DNA from 3 places in the Paenibacillus lentus genome. Region 2 is predicted to be linked to each of the others. Evidence: predicted binding sites of a transcription regulator. Region 2 holds the regulator's gene; each other region holds the start of a gene.
The links. Region 2 encodes Rex, which represses fermentation and respiration genes when NADH is low (regulators of the CRP and FNR family bind a similar motif). Its sites were predicted from a motif close to TTGTGAAATATTTCACAA; they were not measured.
Positions count from the first base shown of each region.

Region 1: pflB (formate C-acetyltransferase) is a predicted target of Rex. The motif match lies at 1,606-1,623, and genes of this name have one in related genera.
Region 3: EIM92_RS08095 (DUF2249 domain-containing protein) is a predicted target of Rex. The motif match lies at 1,989-2,006, and genes of this name have one in related genera.

Region 1 covers NZ_CP034248.1:3,016,689-3,019,963, forward strand. Annotated here, with positions in the region: gene adhE (bifunctional acetaldehyde-CoA/alcohol dehydrogenase) at 1-1,410, shown strand, start outside; gene pflB (formate C-acetyltransferase) at 1,698-3,275, shown strand, end outside.
Region 2 covers NZ_CP034248.1:3,209,949-3,213,223, forward strand. Annotated here, with positions in the region: gene dinG (ATP-dependent DNA helicase DinG) at 1-1,185, shown strand, start outside; gene EIM92_RS14440 (redox-sensing transcriptional repressor Rex) at 1,225-1,875, shown strand; gene EIM92_RS14445 (amidohydrolase) at 1,865-3,163, shown strand; gene EIM92_RS14450 (cell wall elongation regulator TseB-like domain-containing protein) at 3,215-3,275, shown strand, end outside.
Region 3 covers NZ_CP034248.1:1,846,525-1,849,799, reverse strand. Annotated here, with positions in the region: gene EIM92_RS08110 (hypothetical protein) at 1-219, opposite strand, end outside; gene EIM92_RS08105 (hypothetical protein) at 347-679, shown strand; gene EIM92_RS08100 (C40 family peptidase) at 783-1,808, opposite strand; gene EIM92_RS08095 (DUF2249 domain-containing protein) at 2,074-2,307, shown strand; gene EIM92_RS08090 (hypothetical protein) at 2,329-2,652, shown strand; gene ilvB (biosynthetic-type acetolactate synthase large subunit) at 2,806-3,275, shown strand, end outside.

The sequences.
Region 1 (3,275 bases), 190 kb from region 2:
ATTCTGGTGAACCAGCCATCTTCGCAGGGCGGTATCGGTGACATCTATAATACGAACCTGCCATCGCTTACGCTGGGCTGCGGATCTTACGGACGCAACTCGACTTCGTCGAACGTAACAGCTGTCAATTTGATCAACGTGAAAAGGGTGAATCGTCGTACCGTGAATATGCAGTGGTTCAAAGTGCCAAGCAAAATCTATTTCGAGAAAAACTCGACGCAATATCTTGCTAAAATGCCGGATATCAGCCGCGTGCTGATTGTAACTGACCCGATGATGGTTCAACTCGGATACGTAGAAAGAGTGGAGCACTACTTGCGTCAACGCCAAACTCCGGTTGCGATCGAAGTATTCTCGGAAGTTGAGCCGGATCCATCGACAACGACGGTAGAACGTGGTACCGAATTGATGGCTAAATTCCAGCCAGACTGCATTATCGCACTCGGCGGCGGATCGCCAATGGACGCTGCGAAAGGAATGTGGCTATTCTACGAATATCCGGATACTGAATTCCATAACTTGAAGCAGAAATTTATGGATATCCGCAAACGGACTTACAAGTACCCACGTCTCGGTCAAAAGGCGAAGTTCGTGGCGATTCCTACCACTTCGGGTACAGGTTCGGAAGTTACTCCGTTCACAGTAATTACAGATAAAATCAACGGCAACACGAAATATCCTTTGGCGGATTACGAGCTGACTCCAGACGTTGCGATCATAGACCCTGAATTTGTATACAGCTTGCCTAAAGTAGCAGTAGCAGACACAGGTATGGACGTTCTGACGCATGCGATCGAGGCATACGTATCGGTCTTGGCTAACGACTATACGGATGGACTGGCGATTAAAGCGATCCAACTAGTATTCCAATACCTGGAGAAATCGGCGCTGACTGGCGACAAGCTGGCTCGCGAGAAAATGCATAATGCCTCGACACTGGCAGGTATGGCCTTTGCCAATGCGTTCCTGGGCATTAACCACAGCTTGGCGCATAAATGGGGCGGTCAATACCATACCGCACATGGTCGTACTAACGCGATCCTAATGCCGCACGTTATTCGCTACAATGCGAAGAAACCTACGAAATTCGCGACATGGCCAAAATATACGAACTTCGTAGCTGACGAGCGCTATGCGGAAATCGCCCGTATTCTTGGATTGCCTGCACGCACGACAGAAGAGGGCGTGAAGAGCTTGATCAAAGCGATCCGTGAGCTGAACAAGAAGCTGGGCATTCCTGAAAGCTTCCAAGAACTTGGCTTCGATGCGAAGGATTTCGAGTCGCGTGTGGATTACTTGGCAGACCGTGCATTTGAGGATCAATGTACGACAGCGAATCCGAAGCTGCCACTCGTAAGCGAGCTTGCTGAAGTATACCGTGACGCGTTCTATGGCCGCTTTGAAGAGTAGAAATTAAAAAGATTAAAATTCTAAAAACTAAAAAATCGCTTGTTCATTAAAATGTGACAAACATCACTCGAAATGTGATGTTTGTCACAATCCTTTTATTCGATCTGTACTATCATTACAAGTATAAGGATCCTTTATACGTTGATGAGTTAAGTGGATTCGAATAAAAGATTTAATAGCTTATCAGTGTCAAAGTTGTGAAAATTATCACAAATTTTAGGGATCCAAGGATGCGGGATTTATAAACCTTCAACCCCGCATACATTATATAAATGGAGGGAATAAAGATGTCGGTGATTGAAAAAGAAGTAAAAGAAGTACAGTCCGCATGGAGAGGCTTTAAAAAAGGCAAATGGATGAAGGAAGTTAATGTTCGCGATTTTATCGACAATAACATTGCTCCTTATCTAGGAGATGAATCTTTCCTGGTAGGACCAACAGATAACACGGTTGCCCTATGGGATATCGTATCCGACCTAACTAAGAAAGAACGGGAAGCTGGCGGAGTACTTGATGTTGACGTGAATACGCCATCCACGATTGTATCTCACGCTCCAGGCTACTTGGATAAAGAAAAGGAGCAAATCGTTGGTGTACAAGGCAGTGAGCCATTCCAACGCACGATCCGTCCGTTCGGCGGTATTAACATGGTGTTCAATGCATGTAAGGCTTATGGATTTGATCTGCCAGAGAGCATTGTTGAGATGTTTACAACGATTCGTAAGACGCATAACCAGGGCGTTTTTGATGCATACACTTCCGAGATGAGAGCGGCCCGTAAGGCTGGGATTATTACAGGTCTTCCAGACGCTTATGGACGCGGTCGGATTATCGGCGACTATCGCCGTGTTGCCCTATACGGGGTAGATTTCTTGATCAAGCAAAAACAAAGTGAGCTGAAAAGTCTTGAAGTCGATGTGATCGACGAGGATGTTATCCGCCTGCGTGAAGAGCTGTCTGAGCAAATTCGCGCACTCGGTGAATTGAAGCAGCTAGGCGAAATGCACGGCTTCGATATTTCCAGACCAGCAACAACGGCGAAGGAAGCATTCCAATGGCTCTATTTTGCTTACCTGGCTGCTATTAAGGAGCAGGATGGCGCGGCAATGTCTCTTGGACGCGTATCATCTTTCCTTGATGCTTACATTGAGCGTGATCTTGCCGAAGGAACGATTACTGAGGTGGAAGCGCAAGAGCTTGTCGACCATTTCGTAATGAAGCTGCGTATCGTCAAATTCCTGCGCACGCCGGAATACAACGAACTGTTTAGTGGTGACCCTACATGGGTAACGGAGTCGATTGGCGGAATGTCTGTACAAGGCACTACTCGGGTAACAAAGAACAGCTTCCGGTTCCTGCACACCCTTTACAATCTGGGTCCTGCGCCTGAGCCAAACCTGACCGTGCTATGGTCTGAGCAATTGCCGGAAGCGTTCAAGAAATATTGCGCCAAAGTATCCATCGAGACAAGCTCAATCCAATATGAGAATGACGATTTGATGCGTCCGATTTATGGAGACGACTACGGAATCGCCTGCTGTGTATCCGCGATGGAAATCGGGAAACAAATGCAATTCTTCGGCGCTCGTGCGAACCTTGCCAAAGCGCTTCTGTACGCGATCAACGGCGGTAAGGACGAGAAATCCGGAGTGCAGGTCGCTCCTGAATATCCGGCCATCACTTCCGAATATCTCGATTATGATGAAGTAATGAAACGTTTCAAGCCGATGATGGAATGGCTTGCTAAGCTGTATGTAAATACACTCAACGTTATTCACTACATGCACGATAAATACTGCTACGAACGCATTGAAATGGCCTTGCATGACCGCGATATTCTTCGTACGATGGCTTGCGGCATCGCC
Region 2 (3,275 bases):
CCTGGACAGTTCGTTCTCCGTTTACACCCGCAGAAGAAGCCTAAGGATTGGGATACGCTTAGCGCGCTCGAAAATCATATTTATGTCCTGCTTGGCGAGGTAGTCCGTAAGGGTGAACGCATGATGAACGATATTCGCGAAGAGCAGGAGGATTATGGAGCAGACAGCTTGCTAACGGATATTAATGGTCTGTTCAAAGACCTGGCAACGGAGCGGGAAGCTATTCGTACGTTTATGAAGCTGGATGACGAGGAAACCGTGTATTGGATCGAAGGAAACGGGAACTACCGCAGTCGCTCTTTGCAGATATATGCGGTTCCAATCGATGTCAGTAAACAGCTCAAAAATTACTTCTTTGACAAAAAGAAGAGCGTGGTCATGACCTCGGCTACTTTGTCCGTGGATAAGTCGTTTCAGTATATGATTGATCAACTGGGACTGCAGGAGGCTGCCGATACCGATCGGCTGCTAACCTCGATGCTTCCTTCTCCGTTCAACTATAGGAACCAGGCTCTGCTGGTCATTCCTCGGGACTTTCCGAGTGTAAAGGGCAGTGTGGGGGACGAGCATTTCGTAAATATGCTGGTGCAGTCACTGGCAGATACGGCAGTAGCTACGCGCGGACGTATGCTGGTGCTCTTTACGTCTTACCGTATGCTGCGACAGGTTTATGAACCGCTGAAGGAGCATTTATCCTCCGAGGGTATTACCGTCATTGGCCAGGGCATGGATAGCGGCAGTCGCACGAAGCTGACTCGTAGATTTCAAGGCCAGGAAGCCTCTGTTTTGCTCGGTACGAGCAGCTTCTGGGAAGGTGTGGACATTCCTGGAGAGGCGCTGACAAGCCTGGCGATCGTTCGCTTGCCTTTTCAGCCGCCCAATCATCCGCTTGTAGAGGCGAAGAGCGAACGGCTGCAGAAGGAGAAGAAGAATCCGTTTATGAAGCTGTCCGTACCGCAGGCCGTCATACGTTTCAAGCAAGGATTTGGGCGCCTGGTTCGCTCTTCGCAGGATCGCGGCATAGTTGTAGTTTACGACACGCGCATCTTGGAATCTTACTATGGAAAGTATTTTTTATATTCACTGCCTGGGCCTAAAATGGAACATATGCCGACCGAGCAAATGGTTCCGAGAATTTCCGAATGGCTTGACGTTTGCGAAGTCCAGGAAGTAAAGGAGCAATAACCGTAATTCATATCGCGCCATTTTAAGGGGAGAAAAGCTATGAAATCAGAGAAAATTTCCGATGCGGTTGTACGCAGATTACCTGTTTATTTGCGTTTCCTCAATGAGCTGAGCCTGCGTGAAGTGCCGACGGTGTCCTCTCAGGAACTAGGTCAGAAACTTGATCTCAATCCTGCGCAAATTCGTAAAGACCTAGCTTATTTTGGGGATTTTGGTCGTAAAGGCATCGGATACGATGTATCATATCTCATTGAGAAAATAAGACAAATCCTAAATTTGGATCAGCAAATCAACGTAGCTCTTGTAGGAGCTGGTAATTTAGGTCAAGCATTGTCCAACTATAATGCATATTTAAAGGATAATATGAAAATCGTGGCGGTGTTCGATGCAGCACCGTCTAAAATCGGTAGCAAAATCAACAATATTACTGTACAGCCGATCGATGAACTCGTTGAAACAGTAAAGGCATTAGGTATTCGGATCGGAATTATTACCGTGCCCCATTTTGAAGCTCAGCGGGTTGCCGATCAACTTGTGGCTGCTGGCATCGGGGCGATTCTAAACTTTGCGCCAACGATATTGAAGGTTCCGCCAGAGGTAAGAATTCATGCGGCCGATTTCACGACGGATTTGCTCAGTCTAGCTTATTATTTGCATGATGGAAAGGAACTAACTTCTAATGAGTCGTAAAATGTTAATTGAGAACGGCACATTTGCCGTTTTGGAGCAGGATCAAACCGTTATCGACGGCTTTATGCTCGTTGAGGATGATCTTCTTACCTATATTGGTTCTGAGCGTCCGGATCACTGCGATGATGCCGAAGTGCTGGACGGCAGAGGACTGTTGTTTCTGTCAGGCTTAGTCAATACGCATGGTCATGCGGCTATGTCGCTGCTCCGCGGCTATGGGGACGACATGGTGCTGCAAAAATGGCTGCAGGAGAAAATGTGGCCGATGGAAGCAAAGTTTACAGGGAGCGATGTATACTGGGGGACGGCGCTGTCTGTACTGGAAATGATCAAAGGAGGCACAACGACCTTTCTGGATATGTATGACCATATGGATCAGGTTGCCCAGGTAACGGAGGAATCGGGTATTCGTGGCGTGCTTATGCGCGGGGCAATCGGTCTTTGTCCGCCGGAGGTCCAGAAGCAGAAGCTGGATGAAGCCGTGGCTTTTGCCCGGAACTGGCACGGAAAAGCCAACGGCCGGATAACGACGATGATTTCGCCGCATGCTCCTTATACTTGTCCGCCGGACTACATCGAGCAATTCGTGCAAGCCGCGCATGATCTCGATTTGCCGATGCATACCCATATGTCAGAGACTCAAGCCGAAGTAGAGCAAAATGTAGCCGATTACGGTGCGAGGCCGGTAGAGCACTTGCTTAAGCTGGGAATGTTCTCTCGCCCGACCTTGCTTGCGCATGGCGTGCATTTGACGGATGAGGAAATTGAAGTGCTTGCCGCTCATAAAGTCGCTATTTCCCATAACCCGGGAAGTAACTTGAAGTTGGCGAGCGGTGTGGCTCGAGTTCCTGAGCTGCTGAAAGCAGGAGTTACTGTGTCCTTGGGAACTGACGGCGCAGCGAGCAATAATAATTTGGATATGTTCGAGGAAATTCGGCTTGCCGCTTTGATCCATAAAGGGGTATCGGGCGATCCAACGGCTGTGCCGGCATTGGAAGCTTTGCGAATGGGCACGGAATACGGCGCGCAATCGGTGTTCCTGAACAATACGGGCAAGCTTGCTGCGGGAATGAAGGCGGATTTCATCGCTCTTAATACAGAGCAGGCGCATTTTGTGCCTAGAACCGATTATGTGTCTCATGTCGTATACTCAGCAGGCCCGAAAGATGTTGAGCATGTATGGGTTGATGGGAAACAAATCGTGAAGCACGGCGTTTGTCTCACATTGGATGAAGAGCGGATTCGCCACGAAGCTCAAGCGGCATTTGAGGGCTTGTTGTCCAGATAATCAGATAGCATTGAGATAGATTTAAGTTTGGTATTAGAGAGGAAGAGAAGGTTGAAGAAGAGAACCCAATGGATCCTGCTCTCTATTCTCATTCTGCTGCTGGTACTCTTCG
Region 3 (3,275 bases), 1.4 Mb from region 2:
CTGCTTAGCCAAATGATTGAACTCTTCCTCTGTAATCTCGATTTCCGGCTTACGGGTTTCAATCATCCTGACCAGCTTATCCTTCCACTGTATTCTCGAATAATTCATATCCAATGCATGCTCCGGACGTATATACCATATGGCAGCTGCCGCTAGCACGATTAAAATCAGCAGAAACAAGAGCAAGCGCAATCCCCAATTAGGCCGCTTTTTTCTCACCTTAATCTCTCCTTTTCAACCATTTATTAAAATCTACCATTTTAAGTGATTCTTAAGTTGCTTGATTGTTTATTACATAAGTACGAGCAAGAAAACAACCAAATATATATTCAAGGAGGAACTTCGATTGAAAAAATTATCAGTTATTACCGCTTCCCTGCTTGTCTCTGCCGCTCTGGCTACCTCAGCCGCAGCTGAAGAGGCAGAGACAGTAACGCCATTGCAGAATCTGGAGGAGCCTATCATTCAGGCTGGTGAAACCGTGATTGCCCCAAATCCTATTGAATTACTGAGCATCACTAGTATGTATAGTAATCCGAACGGAGATTTATTGAACTCCCTTGCTCCGCAATTTGTACATCCAACCGGTCAAGTCATCAACGATTATTGGGTTGAGATATACACTTGGCTCGGCAAAGCCTGGATTATAGTGCCAAACTACACTCCAGACTATAACTAATATATTACACAGAATAAACCCAGGATGCACAAATCGCTCCGCTGAACTAAGGAAATCCCTAAGTTCTGCGGAGCGATTTGATATTCAAGATAGGATTGAGGACTTATCGCAGTACACTTCCACCGAATAAGAATCGATGTTCCCATGAACCACTTAGTTTATCGATCCGGACGCCGCCAGATTTAACAGAATAGGTATGCATTATTTGCCCATTCCCGATATACATGGCCACATGAGTTATCCGTGCGCTATTCTTGTTAACTCCTGCATAGGCTGAAGCGGATGAGCCTCTATAGCTCATAAAGAAAACAAGATCGCCTGCTTTCAAATCACTTATGCGATGGACTGCCTGGCTGTTCTCCTTGATCCATGCCCCCTGCTTCCGGGAATCGGATGGCAGCGTAATGCCCAGGGCCTCCTTATATATGTGCTTTACAAAGTCAGAACAATCAAAAGTTGCTGTCGTTCTCCGATTGGATCCGTACTCATAGGGAGTCCCCAAATATTTCTTCCCGGTCTGGATCACCTGATCTACCTGCTTATTGACATTCGCTGGTAATGTCGGCTGCGGTGCAGGGGATGAGTTACCTCCCCCTTGGGATGCGTCTCGCTGTATATATTTACTCGATGAACTTACATAACCAGTCAAGCCTTCATCGGTCTTTACTTTATAGAAAGAGCTGTTACTTTGCTCCAAAATCGTTACGCGAGTACCCTTCTTCAGCATTTTAATAACCTTGCCCGACGTGGAAGGCAAGCTGCGCAGATTCACTCCATATATGACGCGGCCGTTCCATTGGGAGCTTGAAACCTCTGGTGTTGTTGCTGCTCCTTGAACCGAGATATATTTAGACGCTGAGCTGACATAACCGGTCTTTCCCTCAGCATTCTTCACCTTATAGAAATAACCGTTACTTTTCTCCAGAACTTCAACCGCTGTACCCTTCTTCAAAAAGCCAATGACTTTTCCAGACACAGAGGGCTTGTCACGCAAATTGACGCCGCCCACAATAATTCCTGTCTGCACTGCGCTCTGTTGGGTCGCAGCCACCGACGTTGCCGCCGGCATAGCCGAATAAATAGATAGTGCCATGGCACTGGATAATAGAATAGCCACACTCCGTTTCATTGATGTAAAACCTCCTAGATGTGTTTGGAATTATGGATTATGCTGCCATTTCCCCCTTTCTTTTTAACTTCTAACCATTATATCCTTTGTCGAAGATTGTCTAAATGAGTCGATTTTCGTGTTATTCAAGCTAAACAACGACTAAATACCTAATTTTAGAGCATTATTTTTATTCTCAACAAGTGATTTGTATCACAATGTCATCAGGCTGGCTTGATATAATGATCGCAAACACATCAAATTTTAATTACAGGAGGATTCAACCATGAACAATATTAAGACGACAGTCAATGCAACAGAATATCCGCCACAACTAAAGCACAAGACCATTTTTGCCGCATACAACGACCTTCAACAAGGAGAAGCCATGCTCCTTATTAATGATCACGACCCTGTGCCTCTTCGTTTTCAGTTTGAATCTATGCATCCTGGCAAATTTACTTGGGAGTATATTGAACAGGGGCCAGAAACCTTTCAAGTGAAAATCGGCAAAATCTAAGACTGGAAGGAGCGTTAACACGTGGCCAAAATTACAGTCATCAACCAGAAGAAAATCGAAATCTCTGTAGATCTTGACGATGCGCTGACTATGATTGCTGAGGCTGGTAATAATGTCAATTTATATGCCAATGAGATTGTGACGATTGCAGAGAAAATGCCGGAGTTTCAATATACCTACTTCTGCTTCTATGCCTATGATACCGCGGCTTTATTTGAAAAAATGCTAGGGATCGACCCTAAGCAATATCTTTCCTTCTCACTCCATGCGCCTGATTCCTTCTTCTACACTTTGTATGGAGGAATGAAAATGTTAAGCGGCATAATTAGCCAGAACCGAGCATAAATTCGCATCATCTACAGAACTAATCATCCATTCATTAAGGAGGGCTGCGGCTCTCCTTTTTTGATATCTGTAGCACCTCTGTATGACCAGGGTCACTTTCGGGGTTCGTGAAACGCAGTAAAATAGTCAAAATAACAAAATGGAGGGATCTTGATGAGAGAAAACAATACTGTCCGGCAAGCTCCGTCCATCGGTGCCCAATTGCTACTGGATTGTCTGATCGAAGAGAAAGTCAACACGATCTTTGGTTACCCCGGTGGGGCGGTTATTCCTATTTACGATGCGCTGTACGACTGCCCTCATATCCGGCATATATTAACTCGGCATGAACAGGCGGCCATCCATGCAGCAGACGGCTACGCCCGGGTGACGGGCAAACCTGGTGTCGCGCTGGTCACCTCAGGACCAGGAGCAACGAACGCCATTACTGGGATCGCCAACGCATTTATGGATTCCGTTCCACTGGTCATCTTGACAGGACAGGTATCCACTCAACTCATTGGACGCGATAGCTTTCAGGAAGTGAACATTTATGGGATGACCATGGACGTTACTAAGCATAATTATGTTGTCAGGAATGTCGCAGAGCTTCCACGTATCATCAAAGAAGCGTTCCATATTGC